Regions from separate parts of the Kitasatospora viridis genome, predicted to be linked through region 1. Evidence: riboswitches for the same ligand, from Rfam matches in the RefSeq annotation. Region 1 holds a riboswitch; each other region holds the start of a gene.

Region 1 (7,111 bases):
CACGATCTGCAGGGCGGAGGAGGCGTTCCCGGCGAAGTGCTGCTCGGCGAGCTGGCGCACCTTCACCGAGTCGGACCCGTCGGCCTGCCAGCCGGCGCCGGAGAGCGCGCTGGTCACCTTGGGGGCGAACGCCCCGAGGCCGATCACCACGATCAGCCAGCCGATCAGCACGGCCTTGGTGTGCCGCACCGCCCAGAGCCCCAGGCGCCCGAGTGCGCCGGGGCGGTGCTGGATCGGCTTGCTGGGCTTGACGGTTGCTGCGGAGCTGCTCACCGGGACACCTCGCCGGCCGACTCGTTCCCCGCCTGCGTCCAGGCCGCGTACCCGCCCAGCAGGTCCGCCACCCGGGGGAATCCGGCGCGGCGCAGCAGGCTGGCGGCAACCGAGGACCGGTTGCCGCCCGCGCAGTGTGCGACGATCAGCCGGTCGGCGGGCAACTCGGCCATCCGTTCCGGCAGTTCGGCCAGTGGAAGGGAGACCGAGCCGGGGATCGCCCCGGCCGCCCGCTCCCCGGGCGTGCGGACGTCCAGCACCAGCGGCGCCTCGGCCCGGGCCAGTTCCGCCACGGTCAACCGTGCGGCGGGCGCGAAGAGTTCGGGTGCGGTGCGGACCAACTCCGCCGGTTCGCCCAGGTATCCGGCCGCGCGGTCGAAGCCGATCCGGGCCAGCCGGGTGACCAGTTCGGCCCCGCGCCCGTCCGACGCGAGGACCAGGACCGGCTGCTCCGGCCGGAGCACCGTCCCGGCCTGCTCGGCGAACCGCCCGTCGGCCGGCAGGTTGATCGAGCCCGCGAGGTGTCCGGCGGCGAACTCCTGCGGGTCGCGCCCGTCCACCACCACCGCGCCCTCGGCCCGCAGGTGGCGGAACCGCTCGGCCGTCAGGGCGACGGGCGGCTCAAGCAGCGCCCGGTCGCGGCGGTTGAGGTCGGCGTCGTAGCCGAAGTAGCCGGGCGCGCTCGACTGCCCTTCGGTGACCAGCGCCACGAAGGCCTCCCGCTCCATCGGCGCGCACGCGGGGTTGGTGGCGCGCTCGCGCCCGATGGTGGACTGCCGGTCGGTGGAGAGGTTCTTGCCGCAGGCCGAGCCGGCCCCGTGCGCGGGGAAGACCCGCACCTCGTCGGGCAGCGCGAGCAGCTTGCGGTGCACGCTGTCGTGGAGCATCCCGCCGAGCTCCTCGGCGCTCACGCCGACCGAGGCGAGCAGGTCGGGCCGGCCGACGTCGCCGACGAACAGCGTGTCGCCGGTGAGCACGCCGTACGGCACGGTGTCCTCGGCCCGCGCGAAGACCAGCACGCTGATCGACTCGGGGGTGTGCCCGGGGGTTTCGACGATCTGCAGGGTGACCTGGCCCAGGCTGATCCGCTCGCCGTCGGCGAGCCTGCGGATCGGGTACTCGGTCTCGGCCCGGCGGCCGTAGCCGATCCAGGCGCCGGTGCGGTCGGCCAGCTCCAGGTGGCCGGCCAGGAAGTCGGCGTGGAAGTGCGTGTTGATCACCGCCTCGACGGTGAAGCCGGCGGCCCCGGCGTCGGCCAGGTACTCGTCGACGTCGCGGCGCGGGTCCACCACGACGGCGCGGCCGGTGGTCTCGTCGGCGATCAGGTAGGAGGCGTGGGAGAGGCAGTCCAGGTAGTACTGGGCGAAGTGCATGCGGATCCTCGGGTGGAGACAGCTGGAGACAGCTGGCGACGGCTGGAGGCAGCCTGGCGCAATACCGGTGGGGGTATACGCTGGGGACATCGACCAACATACCCCCACCGGTATCCAAACGCCCAGGAGCCGCCATGCGCCACCATCCGGACCGTCCCCCTCGGCACCGCTCTGACCAGCCAGGACGTTCGACATGACGGCCCTGCTGCCCGCCCTGTTGCCGGCCCTGGCGGCCGGTGCGGTGGTCGGGCTGGCGCTCGGCGGACTCGGTGGCGGCGGCAGCATGCTGGCCGTCCCGGCGCTGGTCTACCTGCTCGGCTTCTCCCCCGCCGGCGCCGGCACCGCGAGCCTGCTGATCGTCGCGGTCACCTCGCTGACCGGCCTGCTGGCGCACGCGAAGGGGGGCCGGGTGCGCTGGCGCACCGGCGCGCTGTTCGCCGCCGCCGGACTGCCCGCCGCCGCGGCGGGCGGCGCACTCTCCGCGCACGTGCCCGCGGGCCTGCTCACCGCGGCGTTCGCCCTGCTCGCGGCCACCGCCGCCGGGCGGATGCTGCGGCCCGCCCGCGGCCGCGCGCCGGCCCGGCACTCCCCCGCCCGGGCCGCCGCGGCCGGCGCCGGGCTCGGCGCGGTCACCGGGCTGCTCGGGGTCGGCGGCGGCTTCCTCGCCGTCCCCGCCCTGGTCTCCGCGCTCGGCTTCACCATGGCCGAAGCGGTCGGCACCAGCCTGCTGGTGATCTGCGCCAACTCGCTCGCCGCGCTCGTCCCACGCCTCGGCACCACCGGCGGACTCGACTGGGCCGTGGTCGCCCCGTTCACCGCCGCCGCCGTGCTCGGCGCCTGGGACGGGAAGCGGCTGGCCGACCGGTTCGCCGGTCGCACCCTGCAACGCGCCTTCGCCGCAGCCCTGTTGGCGGTCGCCGCACTGATGGGCGCGGGCGCGCTGCTCTCCTGACCCGTCGTCAGACCACCTGGCGCAGCACCGGGATCGACTCCAGCAGCCCCGCCGTCTCCGCGTCCACCAGGCGGTAGCGGACGATCCGGCCGTCCTTCTCGGCGGCCACCGTGCCGGAGACCCGCAGCAACCGCAGGATCTGCGAGACGGCGGTCTCGTTGATCCCGGTGGCCAGCGCCAGGTCGGTCACCGCGATCGGACCGGCGCGGTGAACGGCCATCAGCACCGAGAGCCGGTTGGGATCGGAGAGCAGCGAGAACCGGGCGGCCCAGCCGCGCACGGTCTCCGGCTCGGCGATGCCGGCGATGGCGTCGCAGACGGTGTGCTCGTCGATGGCGCGCCGGTGCGCGCGGTCCTCGGGAACCAGGTGCATGCCGACATCATCCACCATCGTGCGCCGGTGATCTGCAACACATGCACAGGTATGCAGGCTTGTGGCTGACCAGCCCGGACGTCTACGGTGTGCGCTGCCGTGGTGTTCGGGAAGACCGGTGCACCGTGCTCAGGCACGGGAATTCCGGAGCGGCCCTCGCCACTGTGATCGGGAAGTCTCCGCCACCACCCCCGTCGGCCCGCCGACGGGTGGTCACTGGGCGCACAGCGCCTGGGAAGGCCAGGTGCGGGGACGTTCGCACCTCCCCCCGTGGGAGGGGCGGCCACCCGTAAGCCAGGAGACCGGCCACGGCACCGCACGAGAACTGTCCACGAGGTGCTGGAGAGGCTGCCCCGGTATGACCATGCCCGAAACCACTGCCCTGCCGTCCGCGGCACGGGCCGCATCACTACGCTGGGAACGCAAGGACTGGGTCCGCACCGGCGGCCTGATGGCGGTGATCGCCGGGATGCACGTGGCCGCCTTCGGCATACTGATCGCCCTGGTCGTCCCGCACCACTACGCCGTCGGCACCCAGGCCTTCGGCCTCGGACTCGGCGTCACCGCCTACACCCTCGGCATGCGGCACGCCTTCGACGCCGACCACATCGCCGCCATCGACAACACCACCAGGAAGCTGATGGCGGACGGCAAGCGGCCGATCTCGGTCGGCTTCTGGTTCGCCCTCGGCCACTCCAGCATCGTGGTCGTGCTGGCCACCCTGGTCGCCGCCGGCGCCAAGGTGGTCGGCACCCTGACCGACGACAACTCGGGTGCGCACAAGCTGCTCGGCCTGGTCTCCACCAGCGTCTCCGGCGGCTTCCTCTACCTGATCGCCGCGCTCAACCTGGTCTCGCTGGCCGGGATCTACCGCGTCTTCAAGGCGATGCGGGCCGGCCAGTTCGACGAGCACGAGCTGGAGAAGCACCTGGACGGGCGCGGGTTCATGAACCGCATCCTCGGCCGGCTGACCAAGTCGATCACCCGCCCCGGCCAGATGTACCTGATCGGCCTGCTCTTCGGCATCGGCTTCGACACCGCCACCGAGGTCACCCTGATGGTGATGGCCGGTTCGGGCGCGGCGGCCGGCCTGCCCTGGTACGCGATCCTCTGCCTGCCGCTGCTCTTCGCCGCCGGGATGAGCCTGTTCGACACCCTCGACGGCACCTTCATGAACTTCGCCTACCACTGGGCGTTCTCGAACCCGGCCCGCAAGGTCTACTACAACCTCACCATCACCGGCCTGTCGATCGCGGTCGCCTTCCTGATCGGCACGATCGAGCTGGTCGGCGTGCTGCACGACCAGTTGGACCTGCACGACCCGGTGACCGGCTGGATCTCCGGGGTCGACCTGAACAACGTCGGCTTCATCATCGTCGGGCTGTTCGTGGTGGTCTGGGCCGCCGCGCTCGCCTACTGGCGGTTCGCCAAGGTGGAGAACCGCTGGGGAGCGGCCAAGTCCTGACGGTGCGTCAGCGTCAGCATGGTTGAAGTCCCGGTGCCGCGCGGGCGCAGGTTCGCGCGGCACCGGGACTTCAGGCTTGGGGTCAACCGGCGTCGGGATCCGCTTCGCCGTTCAAGACCGCGTCACGCAGCTCGGCCCAGCGCAGCGAGTCGCGGATGCCCTGTTCGACGGTGAACTGCGGCTCCCAGTCGAGCAGTTCGCGCGCCCGGGCGGAGTCCGGGCGACTGCCGGCCGGGTCGCCCGGGCGGGCCGGGGCCTCGACGACGGGCAGCTGCTCGCCGGTCACCGACTCGAAGGCGCCCAGCAGTTCGCGCACCGTGGTGCCGGTGCCGCTGCCGAGGTTGATCACCTGGTGGCCGTGCCCGGCGGTGATCGCGTCGAACCGGTGCAGCGCCCTGAGGTGGGCCTCGGCCAGGTCCCAGACGTGCACGTAGTCGCGGATGCCGGAGCCGTCCCTGGTCGGGTAGTCGGTGCCGGTGATGGCGAACGGCCGCCCGCCGGCCCGGCTGTCGATCATCCGCCCGAGCGCGTGGGTGGGCGTGCGGATCTGCAGGCCGGTCCGCAACTGCGGGTCGGCGCCGATCGGGTTGAAGTAGCGCAGCGAGACGACGCCCAGCTGCCCGGCCGCCGCCACGTCCCGCAGCACCAGCTCGAACACCGCCTTGCTGGTGGCGTACGGGCTGAGCGGGGCGATCGGGGAGGACTCGTCGACGGTCGGTTCGCTGTCGCCGTAGATCGAGGCCGAGCTGGAGAACACCAGCCGGGTGCACCCGTTGCGCACCAGGTGGCGCAGGAAGGTGACGCCCTTGGCGACGTTGGCCTCGTAGTAGCCGAGCGGATCGGCCACCGACTCGGGCACGACGATCAGCGCCGCGCAGTGCACCACGGCCTCGATGTCCGGGTGTTCGGCGAAGATCCGGTCGATCAGCGCCCCGTCGGCGATGTCGCCCTGGTAGAACGGGCGGCCCTCGGTGAACTCGCGGCGGCCGGTCACCAGGCTGTCCAGCACCACGGGCTGGTCGCCGTGGTCGGCGAGCCGGGAGGCGACGGTGCTGCCGATGAACCCGGCGCCACCGGCGATGAGGATTTTCATGCGGCCCAAGGTAACAAGCCACGTTTCAACAAACAACACCAGTTTCCAACATTCTCGAACGGAATTGGTCGCCCTGCCGCGCCTTGCCTGACACGGCCGTCACTTGAAGTCCCCGAGCCGCCACGTTCGGTAGTGCAGACTGGGCCGCGCGGCTTGAGCCGGTGTCACCACCCGGGCCCGGCCGCGCTACTGATGTCCTGCCCAGAAGGGATCCCCCGCCGTGCTCTCCGACGACCTGAAGAACTTCATCGACGACAGCCACGCCTTCGCCGTCGTCGCCACCGTCCAGCCGGACGGCAGCCCGCAGCTCTCGGTCACCTGGATCAAGCACGACGGCGACGACCTGCTGTTCTCCACCACCGTGGGGCGCCAGAAGGAGAAGAACCTGCGCCGCGACCCTCGGGTCACGGTGATGATCAACCCCGCGAACTCCCCCTACACCTACGCCGAGGTGCGCGGCACCGCCCAGTTGACCACCGAGGGCGGGCCGGAGCTGATCGACGAGCTGTCGCGCAAGTACACCGGGAAGAGCTACGCCGAGTTCAACCCCAGCTCCGCCGACGACGCCCAGCGCGTGGTCGTCCGGATCACCCCGCGCAAGGTCGTCGGCTCCCTCTGAGTCGGCTCCCTCTGAGCCAGCCTGCTTTTGAGCCCGCCTGTTTCTTTGGCCCGCCCGTTCTTCGAGCCCGCCTACTGCTCGGCCGCCGGCCGCTCCACCGGGATCTCCACGTACCACTCGCTGCCGAGCAGCCCGGCGAAGACCGGGAGCGGCAGCCGGGTCAGGGCACGGAGGGCGGGCGCGATGCGCCCGCCGCCGTTGAGTTGGGAGCGGTGCGCGGCCAGCGCGGCCTGCTTCTGGCGGGCGTAGCCGCGCACGTCGATCCGGTGGGTGATCGCCGCGCGCGGCGCGTAGGAGCGGGCCAGCTCCTCGTGGTCGTAGCGCAGCGGGATCCGCAGCGCGCGGACCGCCGACACCAGCCGCTTGACCCGTTCGCGCGGCAGGGTGGCCTCCAGCAGCCGCACACCGGGCACCAGTTCGGCCGCCCGACGGGCCACCTGGTGGACCTTGCGGTGATCCCGGTGCCCGTAGCCGCCGTTGGCGTCGTAGCCGAGCAGCACCTGCGCCCCCTCCTCGCGGATCAGCTCGGCCAGCTTCGCCGCCGCCTCCTCCGTCTCCGCCCGGACGAACCGGACGCTGCCCGGCGGGTCCGGGTAGAGCTCCGCGCCGTGCCCGCTGTCCGCGTACCCCAGGTGCACCACCCGGCCGATGCCCAACACCGCCGCACTGGTGCGCAGTTCGGCGAGCCGCTCGGAGTCATCGGGGCCCGCCTCGCCGTCCATCGAGGTCGTGGCGACGACGATCACCACCCGGTGCCCCTCCGCCGCCGCCCTGGCCAGGGTGCCGCCGGTCAGCAGGACTTCGTCATCGGGGTGCGCATGGAACGCCAGCAGGGTAGCCATGAGCCTCATCCTAGGCGGCCGGAGCAGGCTCATCTGACGGCCAGTCACTTGAACGGGCGGCCCGGGTGTGACACTTTCGCCGCTCGACCGCAATCAGAGGTGTGAGCGAAACGACGACCCG
Region 2 (7,111 bases), on a different contig from region 1:
TCCGGACCGCGCAGGCCGACGAGCCGTGTGGCGGCTTCCACCAGGAGTGCGCTGTCGGCGCCGGCGCGGTTGAGGTCTCGGCGGAAGATCTCCTGCTCGCGGCACCAGTCGCCCAGCCAAGCCATCCAGGACGCGCCCGTGCGCTTGGTGATCCCGAAGGTGACGTGCAGGCTGTGGCCGGTACCGCTGCGGGTACGGGTGGCCTGGTGCCAGTGGCCGCGCGGGATGTGCATGACGTCGCCCGCGTGGAGCGTGCCGTTGAAGATCCCGGTCTCACTGGGGGTGCTGTTGGGGTCGGCGTCGCGGTACATGGGCGCGGTGCGAGAGGTGGCGCGGACCTCCCAGTCCTTCTCTCCCGAGAGCTGAACCACGATCACGTCGTGGTCGTCCCAGTGCAGCGGGAAGCCGGCGGCGGCGTTGGTGGTCAGGTAGGCATTCACTTGCACCCGCTCGCGTGCCCACCACTGCAAGGCGCGGCAGGTGACCTCCATCGTGGGATCGAAGACGTTGACCTGGTCCATGATCAGCGTCGCCCCCTGCCGGAGCAGATCGCCCAGGCGGTGCATGTTGACCATCGGGATGGACTGTCCGCGCGGGCTGACGGTGTCGGTGAAGTAGACGGCCGGGTGGACCTCCTCGCCGTTCTGGAAGGCCCGGAACTGCGGCCGGTTGAGGCTGCGCCGCATGGCGATGTCGAGGAGCCTGTTCGGGGTGAGGATGCGCGGCAGCAACGCGTCGTCCTCGATCCGGCCGAGCGCGAAGCCCGTGCCGATCGGTTCGGAGCCGTCCCAGCTCAGGGCCGTCTCGATGGCGGTGATCAAGCGGTGTTCCACTGCTACCTCCGTGCAGGGTGCTGGACGCGGGGCGGGAGCCCGCTCGGTAAGCAGCCCCCGCCCCTGGGATGGCCGGGTCCTACGCGACCTCGGTCAGGTTGCCGTCGCCACCGGGCCACGGCGCGTCGCCCGAGGAACCGGCGTTGTCGGAGCGCAGGCTGTCGTACCGGTCCTGGACGGCGCTCAACTCCTCGACCGCGACCAGCAGCCCGCTCTCCTCCGGCGCCGGCTTCTTCGTGCGGTTCTCCATGTGGTGCTCCTTCCGTCATCGCTTCCGCCCACCTCCGAGCGGAAGATCCGGGGTGAATCGCCCCTGTGCTTATGGCGCTTGGGGATAAAGCTGCAGACGGCACCGACCGTGGGGGACGAAGCGGTCGGCGCCGCCGATCCACCTGACCGAAATTCCCAACGTGGCCAGGTGGAGATCGGAGGGGGTTCAGAGGTACTGGGAGGCGTGGACGAGCACCGCGAGCCGCGCATCTCCCGTCACCAACTGGTCGGCCGCGCACTCGAACCACACGACCTTGCCCGTGCCGCGCGGGTGCCAGCCCCAGGAGTGCGAGAGTCCTTCGACCAGGGTCAGCCCGCGTCCGCCGGTGAGCAGGTCCTGGGCCGCCTCCCGGTCGGGCGGCCGCAGGCTGGAGTCCGCGACCTCCACCCGAAGGCGCTCGCCGGTCCAGCGCACCGTCACCCGGCAGCGGGACGCCGTGTGCTCCATGGCGTTGGCCACGAGCTCGCTGGTGCACAGCGCCACGTCGCGCAAAGCGTCCTCCGAGAGCGGGACCCGCCAGAACCGAGCGATCCCGACCACCAGGCGACGGGCCTCCGGAACGGCCGACGGGGTCGGTTCGACGTCCCACTCATGAGGCACCGGGAACGAAACCATGTCACTCATTGGCAGTCCCGGCCCTGTGGGTGGCGGACGTGGGCTTCTCGAACCACCCGGTTCCTCGGGGAGCGACGGGCACGACGGCAACGGTGACAGGCATACAACCTCCAGCCGAACTCTCGGACTGTGCAGCGAACCGCACACAAGAAGCATCGGACCGGAGCCAACTTCGGAGAATGCCCGCCGAGTGTTACCGCGACGGTAATAGTCTCTGAGAATAGGGACTTTGATACTCCGTAACCGGCTATGCTCCCAGCGAAGGCTGTGTCCGATGACGCACACCGGCCAGACCCGTGGCCCACTGCTGCCGGCTGAGCTGCTGGCACGTGAAGACTTCCGCCTGGCTCTGGCCGAGCACGACTTCGCAGCAGTCTTCGGCCTGATCAAGAAGTACGGCGGTTTGTCCCAGAACCGCATCGCGGCGGCGTGCCAGCTGACTCCGGGCAAGGTCTCCGTGATCATGTCCGACGGGTCGAAGCGGATCACTTCCTTCGAAGTGATCGCTCGCATCGCCGATGGGCTGGGCATTCCGGGCGGCCTTCTCGGTCTGGCGCCACGCTCATGGGAGAAGCACAGCGCGGAAGTGCCCGTCACGATGGCAGTAAGCCCAGCGGCCCTCGATTTCCCGTGGCAGTCAGAAGTGACGACCGCGCTGGCCACCGAACTCACTGGAACAGATCTCACCTTGGACAGACGCACAGCCGCCCGGCTACTCGCCGGAGCCGCCGTCACCGGGACTGCCCTCCTGGACCCGCTCGAAGGCTGGTTAGCCCCAGCGCTGACCGCTTCCGAGCGTCGGCGCCCAGGCCGCCTCGGAACTCACGACATCGGCCAACTCGAACACGCAGCCGCTGCCTTCCGCCGATGGGACCACCGCTTCGGCGGGGGCCTGCGAGCCAAGGCGGTGCTCGGCCAACTGAACGACACGGCCGCCATGCTCGAAGATCGGCAACGACCCGATATCGAGGGACGCCTCCATCGCGTCATGGCACAGCTCGCCGGTACCGCAGCAACCATGATGTGGGACAGCGGATACCAACGCCGGGCGCAGGACTACTACCGCCTGGCGCTCCGCTCGGCACATGCGGGTGGTGACCGCGCGTTCGGCGCCAACGTACTGGCCGGCATGGCACGTCAGATGCTCTACACCGATCGCCCTGGCGATGCGCTCGAACTCGTCCGACTCGCTCAGGAGGGCAGTCACGGACACGCCAGCCCGAGGGTTCGGGCCATGCTTCGAACCCGCGAGGCTTGGGCTTACGCAGCGACGGGGCGGGTTGCGGCGTTTCGGCGGGCAACCGAGCAGGCCCATGAAGAGCTTGCCTCGGCTGGTGCCGCCGAGGATGAACCACACTGGATCGCGTACTTCGACGAGGCCGAGATCTCCGGGGTCACCGGTGGACGGTTGCTGGACCTCGCCCGCACTGACCCGGGTTCGTACTCGAAGGTTGCCGCCGACCACATCCGGGCAGCGCTCACCGGGCGAGGAACCGAGGCAAGCCGATCTCATGCACTCGACAGGATCGGGCTTGCTGAGGCGCAGTTCCTCATGGGCGACGTATCGGGGGCCATCGAGGAGACCCGTCAGGCCGTGGCCGCTGCCGCACTCACCAAGTCCGACCGGGTTCGCACTCAACTCAGCGGCCTCTACCGGTACACCGTCCGGGAATCCACGAACCCGGCTGTCAAGGAAGCCCGCGATAGCATCCGCGAGCTACTGGCGAACTGACCCGAAGGGGATGCGGTATGACCGTGATCGCAGTGACCGGGCACATGGACCTCACCGAGGAAAGCGTCACCCTGGTCCGTGGAGCACTCGAAGTGCTGCTCGCCGACCACATCGAGCACGGCCTCACTGGTGTCTCGTGCATCGCGAAGGGCGCGGACTCGATCTTCGCCGACGTGGTGCTGTCGCTCGGCGGCCGACTGGTCGCTGTAGTCCCGTCAGCCGACTACCGGCAGGCCAAGGTGAAGCCCGCGTTCGCCGCCGAGTTCGACCGTCTTCGCCAAGCCGCTGCAGAGGTCGTCGTCATGCCGTTCGCAGAGGCAAACCGCGAGGCATACGAAGCCGCCAACACAGAGTTGCTGCGCCGTGCCGACCACCTGTTCGCCGTCTGGGACGGCAACCCTGGCAACGGGCGCGGGGGAACCGCCGACACCGTCGCGGCGGCGCGTGCAGCCCAGGTGCCCGTTACTGTCGTCTGGCCGGAAGGTGCGGTCCGAGCCGGCTGACGACCACCGAGGCCAGACCGACCCGCAGTCCAAGATCAGAGCACGGGCCGGTCCGTCGGGAGGCACTCGACCATGGCCAGGCGTGACTACGAGAACGACCCCGACGCACCGAAGCCCAACAGCCTCGTACCCGCCGCCTCGGTGGTCGCCGTCGACGATGAGCGCCGGACCTGGGGCCGCGGTGGTCAGCCGCAGTGGGTGTGCTGGACCTGGAAGAGGATGATGTCCCAGTCGGGCTCGGCGTCCCAGTTGAAGCACTGGCCGGGGGCGTAGGCGTAGTTGCCCGCGTCGGTGTGCGGCTGGCCGCCGCTGGCGCCGGCCTCCGGGTAGGAGTAGGTGCTCGGTGCGGTGAGGACGGCCGCGCTGGTGGCCGGCCGGTGGACGAGACGGTTCATCAGTTGCTCCCCCGAAGTACCCGAAGTAGTCGTCATGGTCACACCGCCTGTCACCGGCGGGTGGCCCCGTCTAGGATGTCGCGCGGGTGGGCTCCGGTCCACCGGTTGACATGACGGTGCAGGAGGAAACCGGTGAGGAACCGGTGCGGTCCCGCCACTGTGACCACGGCTCAGCAGCCGTGGGAGCCAGGAACTCCACTCCGTCAATTCCTCCTCCACCAGCCCGGGGCGCGGACCCCGAGGAAGGCCACCGCATGATCCTGCTGCTGTCCACCTCCGACACCGACCTGCTCTCGGCCCGCGCGTCCGACGGCCCGGTCGCCTACCGGCTCGGCAACCCGGCCCGGCTCTCGGCGGCCGACCTGCCCGAGCTGGTGGAGGGCACCGACCTGGTGGTGGTGCGACTGCTCGGTGGCCGGCGGGCCTGGCAGGAGGGGCTGGACGTGCTGCTGGCCGGGCCGCGCCCGGTGGTGGTGCTCAGCGGCGAACAGGCGCCGGACGCCCAGCTGATGGAGCTCTCGACGGTGCCGGCCGGCCTGGCCGCGGAGGCGCACGCCTACCTGGCGCACGGCGGGGCGGCCAACCTGGCCGAGCTGGGTGCCTTCCTCTCCGACACCGTGCTGCTCACCGGCCACGGCTTCGCGCCGCCCGCCTCCGCGCCCGACTGGGGTCCGCTGGAGCGGACCCCGGCGAACACCGACGGCCCGAGCGTCGCCGTCCTCTACTACCGCGCCCACCACATGAGCGGCAACACCGCGTTCGTCGAGGCGCTGTGCGGGGCGATCGAGCAGGCCGGCGGCCAGGCCCGGCCGTTCTTCTGCTCCTCGCTGCGCGGTGCGCCGGCCGAGCTGCTGGCCGAGCTGGGCGCGGCCGACGCGATCGTCACCACCGTGCTGGCGGCCGGCGGCACCCGGCCGGCCGACGCGCAGGCCGGCGGCGACGAGGAGGCCTGGGACGCCGGCGCGCTGGCCGCGCTGGACCGGCCGATCCTCCAGGCGCTCTGCCTGACCTGGTCGCGCGAGCAGTGGGAGGGCAGCGACGACGGGCTCTCCCCGCTGGACACCGCCACCCAGGTCGCGGTGCCGGAGTTCGACGGCCGGCTGATCACCGTGCCGTTCTCCTTCAAGGAGTTGGACGAGGACGGCCTGACCGTCTACGTGGCCGACGCCGAGCGGGCCGCCCGGGTGGCCGGCATCGCGGTGCGGCACGCCCGGCTGCGCCACGTGCCGCCGGCCGAGCGGCGCCTGGCCCTGGTGCTCTCCGCCTACCCGACCAAGCACGCCCGGGTGGGCAACGCGGTCGGCCTGGACACCCCGGCCAGCCTGGCCCGGCTGCTGCGCCGCCTCGGCGCGGAGGGCTGGGACCTGGGCGAGGGCTTCCCGGGCATGGAGCCCACCGAGGACGAGCACGAGGGCGACGCGCTGATCAAGGCGCTGATCGACGCGGGCGGCTACGACCAGGACTGGCTGACGGAGGATCAGCTGGCCCGCAACCCGGTGCGGATCCCGGCCGCCGACTACCGCCGCTGGTACGCCGGCCTGCCGGCCGGCCTGCGGGCCCGGGTCGAGGAGCACTGGGGCCCGGCGCCCGGCGAGCTCTACCTGGACCGCTCGCAGAACCCGGACGGCGACATCGTGCTGGCCGCCATGCGGGCCGGCAACCTGCTGGTGCTGGTGCAGCCGCCGCGCGGCTTCGGCGCCAACCCGGTGGCGATCTACCACGACCCGGACCTGCCGCCCTCGCACCACTACCTGGCCGCCTACCGCTGGATCGCGGCCGCCCAGTCCGACGGCGGCTTCGGCGCCGACGCGATCGTCCACCTCGGCAAGCACGGCAACCTGGAGTGGCTGCCCGGCAAGACCGCCGCGCTCTCGGCCGACTGCGGCCCGGACGCGGCGCTCGGCGACGTGCCGCTGATCTACCCGTTCCTGGTCAACGACCCGGGCGAGGGCACCCAGGCCAAGCGCCGGGCGCACGCCACGCTGGTCGACCACCTGGTGCCGCCGATGGCCCGGGCCGACTCCTACGGCGACATCGCCCGCCTTGAGCAACTGCTCGACGAGCACTCCAACATCGCCGCGATGGACCCGGCCAAGCTGCCGGCCATCCGCGCCCAGATCTGGACCCTGATCCAGGCCGCCAAGCTCGACCACGACCTGGGCCTGGACGAGCGTCCTGAGGACGACGGCTTCGACGACTTCCTGCTGCACGTCGACGGCTGGCTCTGCGAGGTGAAGGACGCCCAGATCCGGGACGGCCTGCACGTGCTGGGCAACGCCCCGGTCGGCGCCGAGCGGGTCAACCTGGTGCTGTCGATCCTGCGGGCCCGGCAGATCTGGGGCGGCGTCAGCGCGCTGCCCGGGCTGCGCGAGGCGCTCGGGCTGGACGAGGCGGCGCTCACCCTGGGCGCCACCGACGCGGCCGAGGCCAAGGCCCGCGAGCTGGTCGAGGCGATGGAGGCCGCCGACTGGGACGCCTCCAAGGTCGCCGAGGTGGCCGAGGGCCACCCGGCCGCAGTGGCCGAGGTGCTGGAGTTCGCCGCCCGCCAGGTGGTGCCCCGGCTGGCGTCCACCACCGACGAGCTGGACGCGGTGATCCACGCGCTCGGCGGCGGCTTCGTGCCGCCCGGGCCGTCCGGCTCGCCGCTGCGCGGGCTGGTCAACGTGCTGCCGACCGGGCGCAACTTCTACTCGGTGGACCCGAAGGCGGTGCCCAGCCGGCTCGCCTGGGAGACCGGGCAGGCGCTGGCCGCCTCGCTGGTC
Region 3 (7,111 bases), on a different contig from region 1:
TCGCGATCTTCATGAGCCCGCTCAACGTGCACGTCAACCGCGCGCCGCTGCCCGGCACGGTGACCTCGGTCGAGCACATCGCGGGCGGCTTCGTGCCGGCCTTCAACAAGGACAGCGACCGCAACGAGCGGGTGGTCTGGCACTTCGAGACCGAGCTGGGCGACATCGAGATGGTGCAGATCGCGGGCGCCGTGGCGCGCCGCATCGTGCCGTACGTCCCGGCCGGCACCAAGGTCGAGCAGGGCGAGCGGATCGGCCTGATCCGCTTCGGCTCCCGCGTCGACACCTACCTCCCGGCCGGCGTCGAGGTCGGCGTCACGGTCGGCCAGAAGACGACGGCGGGGGTGACACGCCTTGACCGTGACTGATCCCGAGACCCTGGTCGGCCTCGGCGATGATGACGACTCGGAGGAGACCGAGCTGCGTCGGCGCCGCTGGGCGCGCGACCGCGAACTGCGGGCGCCGCGCCCGCCGCAGGCGCTCTCCACCGCCGACTTCCTGACCCTGGGCAACGCGGTCTGCGGTTTCCTCGCGATCTACTCCGTCACCACCAACATGCTGATCCCGCACATCACCGGGAACGGCGGCGGTGGCGGCGTGGTGCGGCACGGTGCGGCCACCGCGGTGACCCTGCTGCTGCTCGGCGCCATGTGCGACCTCTTCGACGGCCTGGTGGCCCGCAAGCTGCGCTCCTCGGCGCTCGGTGCGGAGCTGGACAACCTGGCCGACCTGATCAGCTTCGGCATCGCGCCGGCCTACTTCGTCGCGGTCTGGGGGATCGTCTCCCCCGGCACCAACCAGGGACTGTCCGCCTTCATCGCGCTGACCGTGCTGCTCGCGGTGGTGCTGCGGCTGGCCCGGTTCTCCGCGGTGAAGATGCGCCCCGGGGTGTTCCAGGGCATGCCGTGCCCGATGGGCGCCATGACGGTGATCGCCATCGTGCTGCTCGACCCGCCGTTCCTGGCCGGCCTGCTGGCCATCTTCGGCGTGGCCTACCTGATGGTCAGCCAGGTCGAGTACCCGAAGCCGCAGGGCCTGCTGGCGACCGCCACGCTGGGCTGGATCGTGGTCTCGATCGGCTGCCTGGCCGCCTGGGCGGCCGGCCTGCCCGGTGGCGACGTGCTGATGCACATCGGCGCCTTCGCCCAGATCGCGCTGGCGGCCACCGCCCCGATGCTGGTGATCCGCCGCAAGGTGGGCCAGAAGGTCGGCGACGTGCGGGCCCGCCGGGCCAGCGCCCGCGACTGCTGACCGACGCCAGACACCGCGAAGGGCCCCGGAACCACGGTTCCGGGGCCCTTCCGCATGACCAGCTGACGGACGCTCAGGCGCCGCCGTTGTGCACGCTGAACGCGGAGCGGCGGGCCGCCCGCGCGACGGCCGGGTCGGGGTGCACCGAGCTGACCGCGGTGAGCACCGAGGCGGCCCGGGCGTGGCCGGACTGCCGGGCACGGGCGAACAGCCGCACCGGGTCGCCGGCGCTGGCCCCCTCCACGTGGCCGACCAGCAGCTCGACCTCGCCGTGGTCGAGCACGGCGGCGGCGGTGTCCACCCAGAGCCAGGCGGCGTCCTCGGCGCTCAGCACGTCGGACGGGACCACCCCGCCCTCGTCCAGCTGCTCGGCCAGCCAGAGCAGCGCGTAGGGCCGCAGCACGGCCTCGTCGACGGCCGCCCGGACCGCCTGCTCGGCGGTGCCGCCGGCCACCCGCAGCGCCTCGAAGGCGAGCCCGCGCAGCAGCGCGTCCTCGCCGCGGGCCACCTCCAGGAGTTCGGCGACGGCGCGGTCCACCGGCCGGGCGGCGACCCAGGCGCGGTACTCGGCGCGGGCCGGGCCGGGCGAGTAGTTGGCGCAGGCGTCCAGCAGTTCCAGGGCGCTCTGCTCGATGTGGCCGGCGGCGGTCTGCGCGACGGTGCAGATCTCCTCCAGCTTGGCCCGCACCGCCCAGTGGCCGAGCGGCGAGAGCTCGGCGGCGCTGTCGTGCCGCTGCACGGCGCCGACGGCGGCCAGGCCGTCGAGCATCCAGTCGAGCACCGCGGCCACGTCGGAGGGCGCCGGCGGGGCGTCCACCTGGGGCTCCCGGCAGGTGCCGCGGACGGCCGAGACGGCGGAGGCGGCGTGCGGCACCGGGGAGAGCGAGGCGAAGTCGCTGCCGCCGTGCCGCCGTTCGTCCAGGCCGCGGCGGAGCAGCTCCATCAGCTCGTTCTCGACCACCGGGCCGTCGACGAGGTGGAGGAAGGAGAGCAGCTGCGGGGCCTGGTCGACGGCCTGCCCGGCGAGCACCGCGAAGACGCCGCGCAGGGCGGCGGGCGGGACCGGGGCGAGCAGGGTCCAGGCGTCGAACAGCGCGGCCCAGCCGCGCAGCACCGCCTCGTCGTCGTGCTCCCAGGCGTGCAGCCGCCAGCCGGGGGCGGCGCCGCCGTCCCGGGGTTCGACCAGGCCGACCAGCAGGGCCTGCCCCCAGGCCTTGGCGGCCGCCCCGACGGTCATGGCCAGGGCCCGGCCGGCCGCCCGGGCGTCCTGCGGGAGCAGTTCGCCGCGCTTGTCCACCGTCTCCAGCTCGCCGGCCCAGCGGGCGATCCGCACCGCGTCGGTGAGCATCCGGCGGGCCAGCGGGGCGAGCTCGGCGGGACCGGGGAAGCCCTCCGGCACCGGGACCCGGCCGCGGCCTGGACCCGGCTTGGGGGTGCGTCGGCGGCTGGCGGAACGGCCCGGCTGCGCCGCATCGACCCGGCGGGCCGTACCGGGCAGACGGGTCACCGTCGCGCCGGTGCCCGTGGTCGGCGGGAGCGGGGCATCACGGTCGCGCGGGTTCCGAGACGTCACGCCGTGCAGTCTTCCCCGTGTAAGGGGCGGTTGTCACATCGAGTTCGGCGCGTCTTGTGGCGGACCGGGTTGCGCGGGTGGCGGACTCGGGGCAAGAGCGGCCAAACCGGGCTGCCGTGACCTGTGCACGACACTACTGCCGGTACGGAGCGTGGTCAAGGGGTCACCACGTGCACGCGGGTCGGAAGGCGCGTGGCCCGGCGTTTCGGACCGGATGGTTCCGGTTCAGAGGATCGGCGTCAGGAACCGCCGGAGCATCTCCTCGTAGTGCTGCGCGTCGGCGTTCCACAGCGCCGCGTGGGCGGCCCCGGGGACGGTCCGCAGGGTCACCAGGTCGTGCCGGCGGTGGGCCAGGTGCTCGGCCGCCCGCAGCGGCGCCACGGCGTCCTGCGGGCTCTGCAGCAGCAGCGTGGGCACGGCCAGGTCGGCGCCCTCGGCGATCCGGGCCAGCCCGGCCAGGTCCACCCCCGTGCGCCCCTCCGCCGCCCAGGCGCCCAACTGCCCCGCCAGCGCCCCGGGCACCCCCGCCCGGGCCGCCACCCCGCGCACCGTGGCGGCCGGCTCCAGCACCGGGGAGTCCAGCACCAGGCCGGCCAGCTGGTCCCGGTGGTCGGAACGGACGGCCGTCTGCAGCACCGCGGTGGCGCCGACCGACCAGCCGTACAGCACGATCCGGCCGGCCCCGGCCTCCTTGGCGAACCGGATCGCCGCGTCCACGTCCCGCCACTCGGTCTCGCCGAAGTGGCCCAGCCCGTCCGGCGAGGCGGGCGCGCCCTGGTCGCCGCGCAGGCTGATCACCAGGGCCGGCAACTGAAGCCGCTTGAGCAGCGGCAGCACCGGCAGGGCCTGCCGGCGGTCGGCCAGCGCGCCGTGCACCAGGACCACCCAGGTGCCGCGCACCGCCGGGACGTACCAGGCGGGCATCCGGCCCAGCTCGCCGTCGACCACCACGTCCATGTAGTCGAGCCCGCAGGCCGAGCCCGGGTCGCCGCGCAGCACCCGGGCGGTCAGCTCCACCTCGGCGCCGGCCTCGGGCAGCGTGCCGGTGGCGGCCTCCAGCCGGCGGGTGACGGTGGTCGGTGCGGTGCCCAGCACGCCGCCGACCACCGCGTGGCCGCCGGGCCACTCCAGCGCGTACCGGCCGCGCCGGGTGCTGGCCACGGTGCGGGTCAGCACCACCTCACGGGCCGTCACCCGGTGCACCTTCAGCACCGGCTCGCCGGCCGCCGGACCGCCCTCGACGTCCTGCTCCGGACGGATCGTCAGGTCGGAGACCCGCCGGCCCAGCAGCAGGGCGGCCGCGCCCGCTCCGATCACGACGGTGGTGGCGGCGGCGACGACGGTTCCCCAACGCATGGCTCTCCCAGGGGTGCTGATGGCGGCTCGGGACCCCACCAGTTCAACCCGGCGCGCGGGTTCCGGCCACCGCTGTGATCCCGTCGGGCGTCAGACCGGCAGGCCGCCGGTGCCGCCGCGGGCCAGCAGGCTCCAGAACCGGGCGGGCCGCGACTCGGCGGGCACGGGGCCCTCGGCGGGAGTGGTCGCGCCCCAGTGGGAGGGGACCTGGTGCTCGGCGTGCAGCGCGGCCAGCACCTGGCCGAGCCGCTCGGGCGGGACCGGCACCAGCTTGGCGAGGGCCGGCAGCTGGGCCCGCCAGCGGCCCTCCACGCACTGGCGCAGCCGCTCGTCCAGCTCGGCCTCGGCGCCGGTGACCCGGACGAAGTCGCGCAGCGTCATGCCGAACAGCTCGACCAGCGCGGCGGCCTGCTCGGGGTCGCCGGTCCAGCGGCCGGTCAGCTCGGCGGTGGCGTAGCTGCGCAGGCCCAGGCCGATCCGGGTGGCGGCGTGCTGCTGGCTGAGCTCGCGGGCCAGCCGGTAGTCGCGCAGGCTGCCCGGCCGCACCCCCATCAGCTGCACCGGCGGGCACCAGAGCGCCCGGGCCAGGGCGATGAACTCCTGTTCGCTCGGCCGGAACTCGCCGCTCTCGAAGCCCAGCACGTGGCTGGGCAGCAGCCGCACGCCGTGCGCCGCCATGCCCTCGGCCACCTGCTCCGGACTGAGGCCCAGGCCGTCCCGGTGCGCCCGGGCGGCCTGCGGGGAGAACGGGACCGGGGCGGGGGCCGGGCTGCTTCTTCGCATGGCCCGACGCTAGGCCCGCCCCAGGTCGGCCCCCAGCCGCCGAACGCACGAAGCGCCGCCGCACCCCTTGACGGACCGTTGGACGATCCACCAGTGCGGACACCCCCGACCGGGCGGCCCCGCGGTGTGATCAACCACGCCCGGCGGGGCCGGGTCGCCTGGTTGACGCGCGGTTTGACGGCGTGGTGGGATCCATGGGCCAAACGGAGGCAAGCAGAGGAAGCCGGTGCGAATCCGGCGCGGTCCCGCCACTGTCACCGGGGAGTCCGTCCGGGGAGTCGATCCGCGGGGCGCTCACCCCGCGAGCCAGGAACTCTCGCCCCCGGTTCGTCGATCCAGGGCGCGGACCCTGAGTGAGGACACCCACCGATGCAGCGCGCCCTGCCGCCCGCGTCCGCCTACGCCCTCGGCGCGGTCGCCGGGTACGCCGCCGACGCCGTGTTCGGCGATCCCCGCCGCGGCCACCCGGTGGCCCTGTTCGGCCGCGCCGCCCACCGCCTGGAACTCCTGCTGCACCGCGACCACCGCGGCGCCGGCGCGCTGCACACCGCGCTCGCGGTCGGCGCGGTGGCGGCCGGCGCGGCCGCCCTGCAGCACCGGGCGGACCCGTTGCGCCGGACCGTCACCGCCGGCCTCGCCGCCTTCACCGTGCTCGGCGGCACCTCGCTGGCCCGGGAGGCCCGCACCATCGGCGGCGCGCTGGCGGCCGGCGACCTGGCGGCGGCGCGCGGGCGGCTGCCGCACCTGTGCGGGCGGGACCCGAGCGGGCTGGACGAGCAGCAGATCGCCCGCGCCGTGGTCGAGTCGGTGGCCGAGAACACCGCGGACGCCGTGGTGAACGCCCTGGTCTGGGGCGCGCTGGCCGGTGCGCCTGGGCTGCTGGCCTTCCGGGCCGTGAACACGCTGGACGCGATGGTGGGTCACAAGTCGGCGCGCTACCGGCGGTTCGGCTGGGCGGCGGCCCGGCTGGACGACGTGGCGGGCTGGCCGGGGGCCCGGCTGACCGCGCTGCTGACCGTGGCGGCCGCCGAGGACCGGGGCCGGGCCTGGCGGGTCTGGCGGCGGGACGGCTCGGCGCACCCGAGCCCCAACGCGGGCCAGGCCGAGTCGGCCTTCGCGGGCGCGCTGGGCGTGCGGCTCGGCGGCACGCTCCAGTACGGCACCAGGACGGAGCACCGGCCGGTGCTGGGCGCCGAGCTGCGCCCGGTGGCGGCCCCGGACATCGAACGGGCCTGCCGGCTGTCCCGCCGGGTCGGCCTGCTGGCCCTGGGCACCACGGTGGCGGCCCGACTGCTCTGGAAGGGGCGCAAGTGAGCAACGCGATCCTGATCGCCGGCACCACCTCGGACGCGGGGAAGAGCGTGGTGACCGCCGGGATCTGCCGCTGGCTGGTCCGGCGGGGCGTCAAGGTGGCGCCGTTCAAGGCGCAGAACATGTCGCTGAACTCGATGGTCACCGCGGACGGCGCGGAGATCGGTCGGGCCCAGGTGATGCAGGCGCAGGCGGCCCGGGTGGAGCCGGAGGCGGCGATGAACCCGGTGCTGCTGAAGCCCGGCGCCGACGGGCGCAGCCAGGTGGTACTGCTGGGGCGCCCGGTGGCGGAGGTGGGCGCGCTGGACTACCGGGAGCGCAAGCCCTACCTGTTGGAGCGTTCGCTGGAGTGCCTGGCCGATCTGCGCCGCCGGTTCGACGTGGTGGTGTGCGAGGGCGCGGGCTCGCCGGCCGAGATCAACCTGCGCGACCGGGACATCGCCAACATGGGCCTGGCCCGGGCCGCCGACCTGCCGGTGCTGGTGGTCGGCGACATCGACCGGGGCGGCGTGTTCGCCGCGATGTACGGCACCCTGGCGCTGCTGGAGGCGGCCGACCAGGCGCTGGTCGCGGGCTGGCTGGTGAACAAGTTCCGCGGCGACGCCCGGCTGCTGAAGCCGGGGCTGGACATGCTGCACGAGCTGACGGGGCGTCCGGTGCTGGGCACCCTGCCGATGCTGGCCGACCTCTGGCTGGACGCCGAGGACTCGCTCGACCTGTCCACCGCCGTGACCCGCTCGGGCACCGTCGGCCCGTACGGCGAGGACGTGCTGCGGGTCGCCGTGCTGCGGCTGCCCCGGCTCTCCAACTTCACCGACCTGGACGCGCTGGCCCAGG
Region 4 (7,111 bases), on a different contig from region 1:
CCGGGCCGGCGTCTACTCCGGCCCGTACAGCGGGTTGGCCGACCTGGCGGCGCACTACAACGACAGCTCCTTCCCGCGCCCCGACGTGGTCTGGTCGGCGGCCTGGAACTCCTACCACGACACCTCGGACGCCGGCACCGGAATCCCGACCGGGCTGTGGCCGGCCGCCCGCCGGGTGCACCAGTGGGGCAACGGGACCCAGAGCTGGGGCGGGGTGAGCATGAACATCGACGGCGACGCGGAGACCGTCGCCACCACCGCCACCGGCACCTGGATGGCCCCCGGCCAGATGCTGGAGGCCGGCGGGACCCTGAGCAGCTCGACCGCCCTGTTCGGGATGGGCGGCAACGGCGACCTGACCGTCTCGGTGCTCACCGGCGGCGGTCACAGCCAGTGGATCTGGCACACCAACACCCAGGGCAACTCCGGTGCCTACGCGGTGATGCAGCGCGACGGCAACCTGGTGGTCTACACGGCCGCCGGACCGCCGCTGTGGGGCAGCGGGACGAACGGCCAGCCCGGCAACTCGCTCACGGTGCAGGACGACGGCAACGTGGTCGTCCGCCAGGCCTCCGGCACGCCGGTCTGGCACACCGCCACCTACGCCCGCTCGGCCACCATGAACGCCGGCGGCGGCCTGAGCTCGGGCACCTGGACCCAGGGCGCGCTGACCCGACTGGTGATGAACCCGAACGGCAACCTGGCGATGTACCGCACCCGCGACGGCGCGCTGATCTGGCAGACCGGCACCGGCTCCGCCAACGGCGCCTACCTGACCATGCAGACCGACGGCAACCTGGTGGCCTACCAGCAGGGCGGCGGGCCGAGCACCGGCGGCGCGATCTGGAACACCGCCACCTGGGGCAACCCCGGCGCCTACGCGATCATGCAGGACGACGGCAACCTGGTGGTCTACAAGCAGGGCGGCAGCTCCAGCGCCGGCGGTGCGCTGTGGGCCAGCAACACCTGGTCGACCGCGCCCTGACGCGGCGACCGCTCGCACACCCCGGCACGACCGCAGGGGCCGGACCGCGCATCGCGGTCCGGCCCCTGCGGGCATCGGCGGTGGTGACCCGTCAGAACCGGTTCCGGGAGCCGTCCCGGAACCGGTCTCAGAAACCGGTTTCAGAACTCGTCGTCGAACGAGACCGAGCCCTCGACGGCGACCTGGTACGCGGAGACCCGGCGCTCGAAGAAGTTGGTCAGCTCCTGGACGTTCTGCAGCTCCATGAAGCCGAACGGGTTGGTCGAGCCGTAGCGGATCGGCATGCCGAGGCGGGCCAGGCGCTGGTCGGCGACCGCCTCCAGGTACTGGCGCATCGACTCGGTGTTCATGCCGGGCAGGCCCTCGCCGCACAGGTCGCGGGCGAACTGGAGCTCGGCCTCGACGGCCTGCTCCAGCATCTCGGTGACCTGCTGGGCCATCTCGTCGTCGAAGAGGTCGGGCTCCTCCTCGCGGACGGTGTCCACCACGGACATCGCGAAGTCCATGTGCATGGACTCGTCGCGGAAGACCCAGTTGGTGCCGGTGGCCAGGCCGTGCAGCAGGCCGCGGCTGCGGAACCAGTACACGTAGGCGAAGGCGCCGTAGAAGAACAGGCCCTCGACGCAGGCGGCGAAGCAGATCAGGTTGAGCAGGAAGGCCCGGCGGTCGTCCTTGGTCTGCAGCGAGTCGAGGTGGTCGACCGCGTTCATGTACGTGAAGCAGAACTGCGCCTTCTGGTGGATGGAGGGGATGTTCTCCACCGCCGCGAAGGCCGCCGCGCGGTCCTCGGGATCGGGCAGGTAGGTGTCCAGCAGGGTCAGGTAGAACTGGACGTGCACCGCCTCCTCGAACAGCTGCCGGGAGAGGTACAGCCGGGCCTCGGGGGAGTTGATGTGCTTGTAGAGGCTCAGCACCACGTTGTTGGCGACGATCGAGTCACCGGTCGCGAAGAAGGCGACCAGACGGCCGATCAGGTGGCGCTCGCCCTCGCTGAGCTTGGCCAGGTCGGCGACGTCGGAGTGCAGGTCCACCTCCTCCACGGTCCAGGTGTTCTTGATCGCGTCCCGGTACCGGTCGTAGAACGACGGGTAGCGCATCGGACGCAGGGTCAGCTCGAAGCCGGGGTCGAGCAGCATCTTCGTCTGCTTGGTCAAGGAGGTGTCGGTGCGCAGCGCCGCCGATGAGGGGCGGTGGTCGGGCGACGGGAGGGCGGTCACTGGCAGGCCTCGCAGGACTCGGGGTTCTCCAGGGAGCAGGCGATGGCGTCCTGCTCCTCCTGGGACATGGTGGGGGAGGGAACGCTGACCGGGGTGGCGGTCGCGGTGCGGGCCGCGCCGGAGGCGGCCTGGGCGATCCGGGTGGCCGGGCGCGAGCGCAGGTAGTAGGTGGTCTTCAGACCGACCTTCCAGGCGTAGGCGTACATCGAGCTGAGCTTGCCGATGGTCGGCGCCGCCATGAACAGGTTCAGCGACTGGCTCTGGTCGATGTACGGCTGCCGGGCGGCGGCCAGGTCGACCAGCGCGCGCTGCGGCAGCTCCCAGGCGGTGCGGTAGAGCTCGCGCACCGGCTCCGGCAGCCAACCCAGCTCCTGCACCGAGCCGTTGGCGTCGCGCAGCGCGTCCCGGGTCTGCTGGTCCCAGACGCCCAGCTCCTTGAGCTCCTTCACCAGGTACGGGTTGACCTGGAGGAACTCGCCGGACAGCGTCTCGCGCTTGAACAGGTTGGAGACCTGCGGCTCGATGCACTCGTAGACGCCGGCGATCGAGGCGATGGTGGCGGTCGGGGCGATCGCCAGCAGCAGCGAGTTGCGCAGGCCGGTGCGGGCGATGGTGGTGCGCAGCGCCGCCCAGCGGTCGGCCCAGTGCGGGGCGGTCGCGAAGTGGTCGATGTGCAGCTGGCCGCGGGCGGCCCGGGTCTCGGCGTAGGCCGGGTGCTGCCCGAACTGCTCGGCGAGCTCGCTGGAGCGCTCGTAGGCGGTCAGCATGATCCGCTCGGCGATCAGCGTGGAGAGCTCCTTCGCCTCGGGCGAGTCGAAGTTCAGCCGCAGCTTGAAGAAGACGTCCTGCAGGCCCATCACGCCCAGGCCGACCGGCCGCCAGCGCGAGTTGGAGGTGCCGGCCTCCTTGGTCGGGTAGAAGTTGATGTCCACCACGCGGTCCAGGAAGGTCACGGCGGTGCGCACGGTGGCGTCCAGCCGCTCCCAGTCCATCGCGTTCAGCAGGTCGGCCGCCGAGGCGCCGGCGGCGACGTGGGCACCGAGGTTGACCGAGCCGAGGTTGCAGACCGCGGTCTCGGAGTCGTCGGTGACCTCCAGGATCTCGGTGCACAGGTTGGAGGAGTGCACCGTGCGGCCCGGCAGCGCGGTCTGGTTGGCGGCCCGGTTGGAGGCGTCCTTGAAGGTCATCCAGCCGTTGCCGGTCTGCGCCAGGGTGCGCATCATCCGGGCGTACAGGGTCTGCGCGGGGATGGTGCGCACGGCCTTGCCGGCCTGCTCGGCCTTCAGGTAGGCCTCGTCGAACTCCTCGCCCCACAGGTCGACCAGCTCGGGCACGTCGGCCGGGGAGAACAGCGACCAGTCGGCGTTCGCGTTCACCCGGCGCATGAACTCGTCCGGGATCCAGTGCGCGAGGTTGAGGTTGTGGGTCCGGCGGGCCTCCTCGCCGGTGTTGTCCCGCAGCTCCAGGAACTCCTCGATGTCCGCGTGCCAGGTCTCCAGGTAGACGCAGGCCGCACCCTTGCGCCGGCCGCCCTGGTTGACCGCCGCCACCGAGGAGTCCAGGGTGCGCAGGAACGGCACGATGCCGTTGGACTTGCCGTTGGTGCCGCGGATCAGGCTGCCGCGCGAGCGGATCCGGCTGTAGGAGAGGCCGATGCCGCCGGCGTGCTTGGACAGCCGGGCGATCTGGGCGTACCGCTCGTAGATCGAGTCCAGGTTGTCCAGCGGCGAGTCCAGCAGGTAGCAGCTGGACATCTGCGGGTGCCGGGTACCGGAGTTGAAGAGCGTGGGCGAGCTGGTCAGGTACTCCAGCCGGCTCATCAGCCGGTAGAGCTCGGCGACCTCGGCCACCGACTCGGCCGAGTCGCCGACCGCGAGCCCGGCCGCGACCCGGAGCAGGAAGTACTGCGGGGTCTCCACCACCTTGCGGGTGATCGGGTGCCGCAGCAGGTAGCGGGACTGCACGGTGCGCAGCCCGAAGTACTCGAACCGGTCGTCACCGGCCGGGTCCACCAGCGCGTTGAAGGCCTCGGCGTGCTTGGCCACCAGGTCGGCGGTGGTGTCGCCGATCAGGCCCTCGGCGTGGCCCGCCGCCACCGAGGCGGAGAACGAGACGGCGCCCTGGGAGACCGCCTCGTCGGTGATCTCCTGGGCCAGCAGGCGGGCGGCCAGCTTCGAGTACTGGGGGTCCTCGGCGATCATCGAGGCGGCGGCGTCCACGGCCAGCCCGCGCAGCTCGGCGAAGTCCGAACCGGCGTGGCGGCCGCGCAGCGCGGCGGCGGCGACGTGGCCGGGGTCCACCTGGGGGAGGTCGGCGCTCCGGTCGGTGAGCAGCCGCAGCAAGTCCGCACCGGGGTCGGACTGGGTGTCGGCGAGTCCCTGCGAGGGCAGGGCAACTGAGGCGGCGACGGTCAAGGCGCACTCTCTCCTGGTGGCGGCGGACAGCGGACGTCCGGGGCCGCGCAGGGCAGGGCAGGGCGGCGCGCGGAACCATGCCGGCGCGCGTCAGCACCCTGGCCCACCCGCGAGGCCCGGACGTGTGTGGCAGTGCTTGGAGGCCTTGGCGGGAAGGCCGGGTGGCACACCGTCGGCAGGTCATCGGACTCGCGGGCAGCGCCCGCTCACCGCTGCGGGGCAGTCCCGGACTTCCACCGGGTTCCCCTGCTTCGACAGCGCTAGTGAGCATACATGTAGTGGTGCGGGGCCTGTGGACCACCACATGTAGTGTGGCGCGTCGTGGCGGAGCGGTGACGGAGGCACGGGTTCCGGCGGCTCGGCAGGGCACGGATTGGTTACCTCAAGCGCGCTCCTGACGGTCCATGGCCTACGATCTCGCCTCATGAGCGAGGGGAACGAGACGCCGGCCGAGTGGACCCGCGGGCCTGCCCGACCGGGGGAGGGGGAGCCGCAGCCTCCCCACGGGGGGCCAGGATCCGTCACTCCGCCGCAGGGGGGCTTCGGCCCGCCGCAGGGCGGCTTCGGTCCGCCGCCCGAGTGGTACGGCCCGGCGGGCGGCCAGCCCCAGCCCGGGGCCGGTGGTTACGGCCAGCCGCAGCCGCAGGCCGGTGGTTACGGCCAGCCGCAGCCCGCGGCCGGCGGCTACGGCTACCCGCAGCCCGAACCGACCAAGCCCAACCTGCTGGTGCCGATGGGCACCGGCGACCAGGGCGGGCCGGACTGGGCCGCGATGGCCGACGCCCACGAGCGCGGCGCCCGCAAGAAGCGCCGGCTCCGGGTCGGCATCGCCCTGGTGGGCGTGCTGGCGCTGGCCGGCGCGGCGACCGTCGCGGTGCTGCACTTCACCGGGAAGAAGTCCTCGTCGGACCAGTCGGTCAAGCCGGCGCCGACCGGGCCGGCCGCGCCGGGCGAGTGCATAGCTCCGACGCCGGCGGCTTCGGCGGCCAGCAACACCAATGACGCGAGCGTCGGCGGCGGTGGCCAGGTCGGCACCGTGGACGGCCACACCGGCTCCGCCCTGACCGTGCACGGGACGCCGGACGGCTACGCCGAGTCGAACTCGGTGGTGCTGAACACCTGCAAGAGCTTCACCGTCTCCGCGGTGGTCCGCAACGACGCGCCGACCGGCGGCCGGGCCGCGGTCTCCCAGGGCGGCGACGGGTTCTTCTCGTACTACCTGGGCCGCGACTTCTGGGGCGACCACAACCAGTGGGTCTTCAAGGTGCAGACCGCGGCGTCGGACAGCAGCAGCCGCGAGGCGCTGTCCACCGCACCGGCGACCACCGGCCAGTGGACCACGCTGACCGGCGTGTACGACGCCGGCAACAAGTCGATCGCGCTCTACGTCGACGGCGTGCTGACGCAGACCACACCGGTGCCCGGGATCCTCTCGACCAACGGCCCGATCGAGATCGGCCGGGCCCGCTTCAAGTCCCAGTGGACCGACTCCTGGAGCGGCTCGATCGCCGACGTCCAGATCTGGGAGCGCCCGCTGGCCCCGGACGTCATCGCCCAGCTGGCCAAGACCCGCTCGGCCGACGTCGGTCCGCGCGCCTCCTGGTACCGGTACTGACGGCGCGACAGGTCAGCTCCGCACGGAGCCGCACAACAATGGGGAAACGGCCCGTCGACTCCCTCCCACCCTGTGGCATGCTTCAGCCGACCGTCTGAGGTATCGATCGGGGTGGGGGCGATGGTCGCGGGACCAGCAGCGGGAGCGGGACGGGAACTGCCCCGGGGAGTGCGGGCGGCCGCGCTGATGTGCATCGGCTGGGCGCTCGTCCGTGCGGCCTGGACCGGCTACAACGCCGCCGTCCAGACCGGCGTGGGCGTCTTCTTCAAGGGCCTGTTCTACTACGGGTCGCACGACGGCACCGCGAACGTCGACTCGACCAGCTTCAGCTACGCCGTGCTCTTCGGCCTGGCCGGCGTCCTGCTGCTGCGCGGCAGCGTCTGGAGCCGGGGCTTCGTGCTCGCCCTCGCCGCGACCGACGCCTACGGCCGGCTGCGCAGCCTCACCGGTGCGCTCCTCGACCCCAGCCAGGTCGACTGGTTCACCGGCCGGTTGGAGGGGCAGCTGCGCCTGGCCACCATGGTGATCGGCGTCGTGCTGTTCGTGGTGCTGCTCGTGCTGCTCCGCTCGCACCTGCGGGCGGGCGCGGCGGCCGGGCCGTCGATCGGGACCGGGCCGTCGGTCGGAGCCGCACCGCCGGTCGGGACCGCGCCGTGGGCGGGGCCGTCCTACCCCGCGCCGGGCGGCTACCAGCCGACGCAGCCGGTGCAGTTGCCGCAGCCGGTGCAGGGGGGCTGGCCGGCCCCCGGGTACCCGGGCGGCGTTCCGGCGCAGCCGAATCCGTACGCCGGGCCGGTGCCGGGCGGCTACGGCCAGCCGCAGCCGCCGGTGGGCGGGTACCAGCCGCCGCCCCCGCCCGGCCCCGGCGGGCCGGTCTGAC

What was found. A riboswitch is a leader RNA that binds a small molecule or an ion and turns the genes downstream of it on or off. The one in region 1 is predicted to bind cobalamin.
Region 2: linked by a shared signal. The riboswitch ahead of cobN (cobaltochelatase subunit CobN) and the one ahead of nicT (Nickel transporter NicT) in region 1 are both predicted to bind cobalamin.
Region 3: linked by a shared signal. The riboswitch ahead of FHX73_RS05530 (cobalamin biosynthesis protein) and the one ahead of nicT (Nickel transporter NicT) in region 1 are both predicted to bind cobalamin.
Region 4: linked by a shared signal. The riboswitch ahead of FHX73_RS09020 (ribonucleoside-diphosphate reductase subunit alpha) and the one ahead of nicT (Nickel transporter NicT) in region 1 are both predicted to bind cobalamin.

What each region holds. Positions count from the first base shown of each region.
Region 1 is NZ_VIWT01000004.1:450,518-457,628, forward strand. Features, by position in the region: gene FHX73_RS35500 (MMPL family transporter) at 1-273, opposite strand, end outside; gene FHX73_RS35505 (MBL fold metallo-hydrolase) at 270-1,646, opposite strand; gene FHX73_RS35510 (sulfite exporter TauE/SafE family protein) at 1,852-2,598, shown strand; gene FHX73_RS35515 (ArsR/SmtB family transcription factor) at 2,606-2,971, opposite strand; cobalamin riboswitch at 3,055-3,296, shown strand; gene nicT (Nickel transporter NicT) at 3,330-4,436, shown strand; gene galE (UDP-glucose 4-epimerase GalE) at 4,519-5,529, opposite strand; gene FHX73_RS35530 (PPOX class F420-dependent oxidoreductase) at 5,750-6,148, shown strand; gene FHX73_RS35535 (PIG-L deacetylase family protein) at 6,220-6,990, opposite strand; gene FHX73_RS35540 (RNA polymerase sigma factor) at 7,092-7,111, shown strand, end outside.
Region 2 is NZ_VIWT01000001.1:5,093,795-5,100,905, reverse strand. Features, by position in the region: gene FHX73_RS23025 (JmjC domain-containing protein) at 1-833, opposite strand, end outside; gene FHX73_RS44870 (hypothetical protein) at 913-1,083, opposite strand; gene FHX73_RS23020 (ATP-binding protein) at 1,270-1,704, opposite strand; gene FHX73_RS23015 (NsdA family TPR-like regulatory protein) at 1,994-3,451, shown strand; gene FHX73_RS23010 (hypothetical protein) at 3,469-3,954, shown strand; gene FHX73_RS23000 (hypothetical protein) at 4,140-4,349, opposite strand; cobalamin riboswitch at 4,420-4,563, shown strand; gene cobN (cobaltochelatase subunit CobN) at 4,604-7,111, shown strand, end outside.
Region 3 is NZ_VIWT01000001.1:1,225,924-1,233,034, forward strand. Features, by position in the region: gene FHX73_RS05505 (phosphatidylserine decarboxylase) at 1-368, shown strand, start outside; gene FHX73_RS05510 (CDP-alcohol phosphatidyltransferase family protein) at 355-1,251, shown strand; gene FHX73_RS05515 (hypothetical protein) at 1,325-2,824, opposite strand; gene FHX73_RS05520 (alpha/beta hydrolase) at 3,050-4,180, opposite strand; gene FHX73_RS05525 (helix-turn-helix domain-containing protein) at 4,271-4,963, opposite strand; cobalamin riboswitch at 5,154-5,301, shown strand; gene FHX73_RS05530 (cobalamin biosynthesis protein) at 5,333-6,277, shown strand; gene FHX73_RS05535 (cobyric acid synthase) at 6,274-7,111, shown strand, end outside.
Region 4 is NZ_VIWT01000001.1:2,048,716-2,055,826, reverse strand. Features, by position in the region: gene FHX73_RS09030 (glycoside hydrolase domain-containing protein) at 1-985, shown strand, start outside; gene FHX73_RS09025 (ribonucleotide-diphosphate reductase subunit beta) at 1,126-2,121, opposite strand; gene FHX73_RS09020 (ribonucleoside-diphosphate reductase subunit alpha) at 2,199-4,616, opposite strand; cobalamin riboswitch at 4,774-4,893, opposite strand; gene FHX73_RS09015 (LamG domain-containing protein) at 5,041-6,231, shown strand; gene FHX73_RS09010 (hypothetical protein) at 6,352-7,110, shown strand.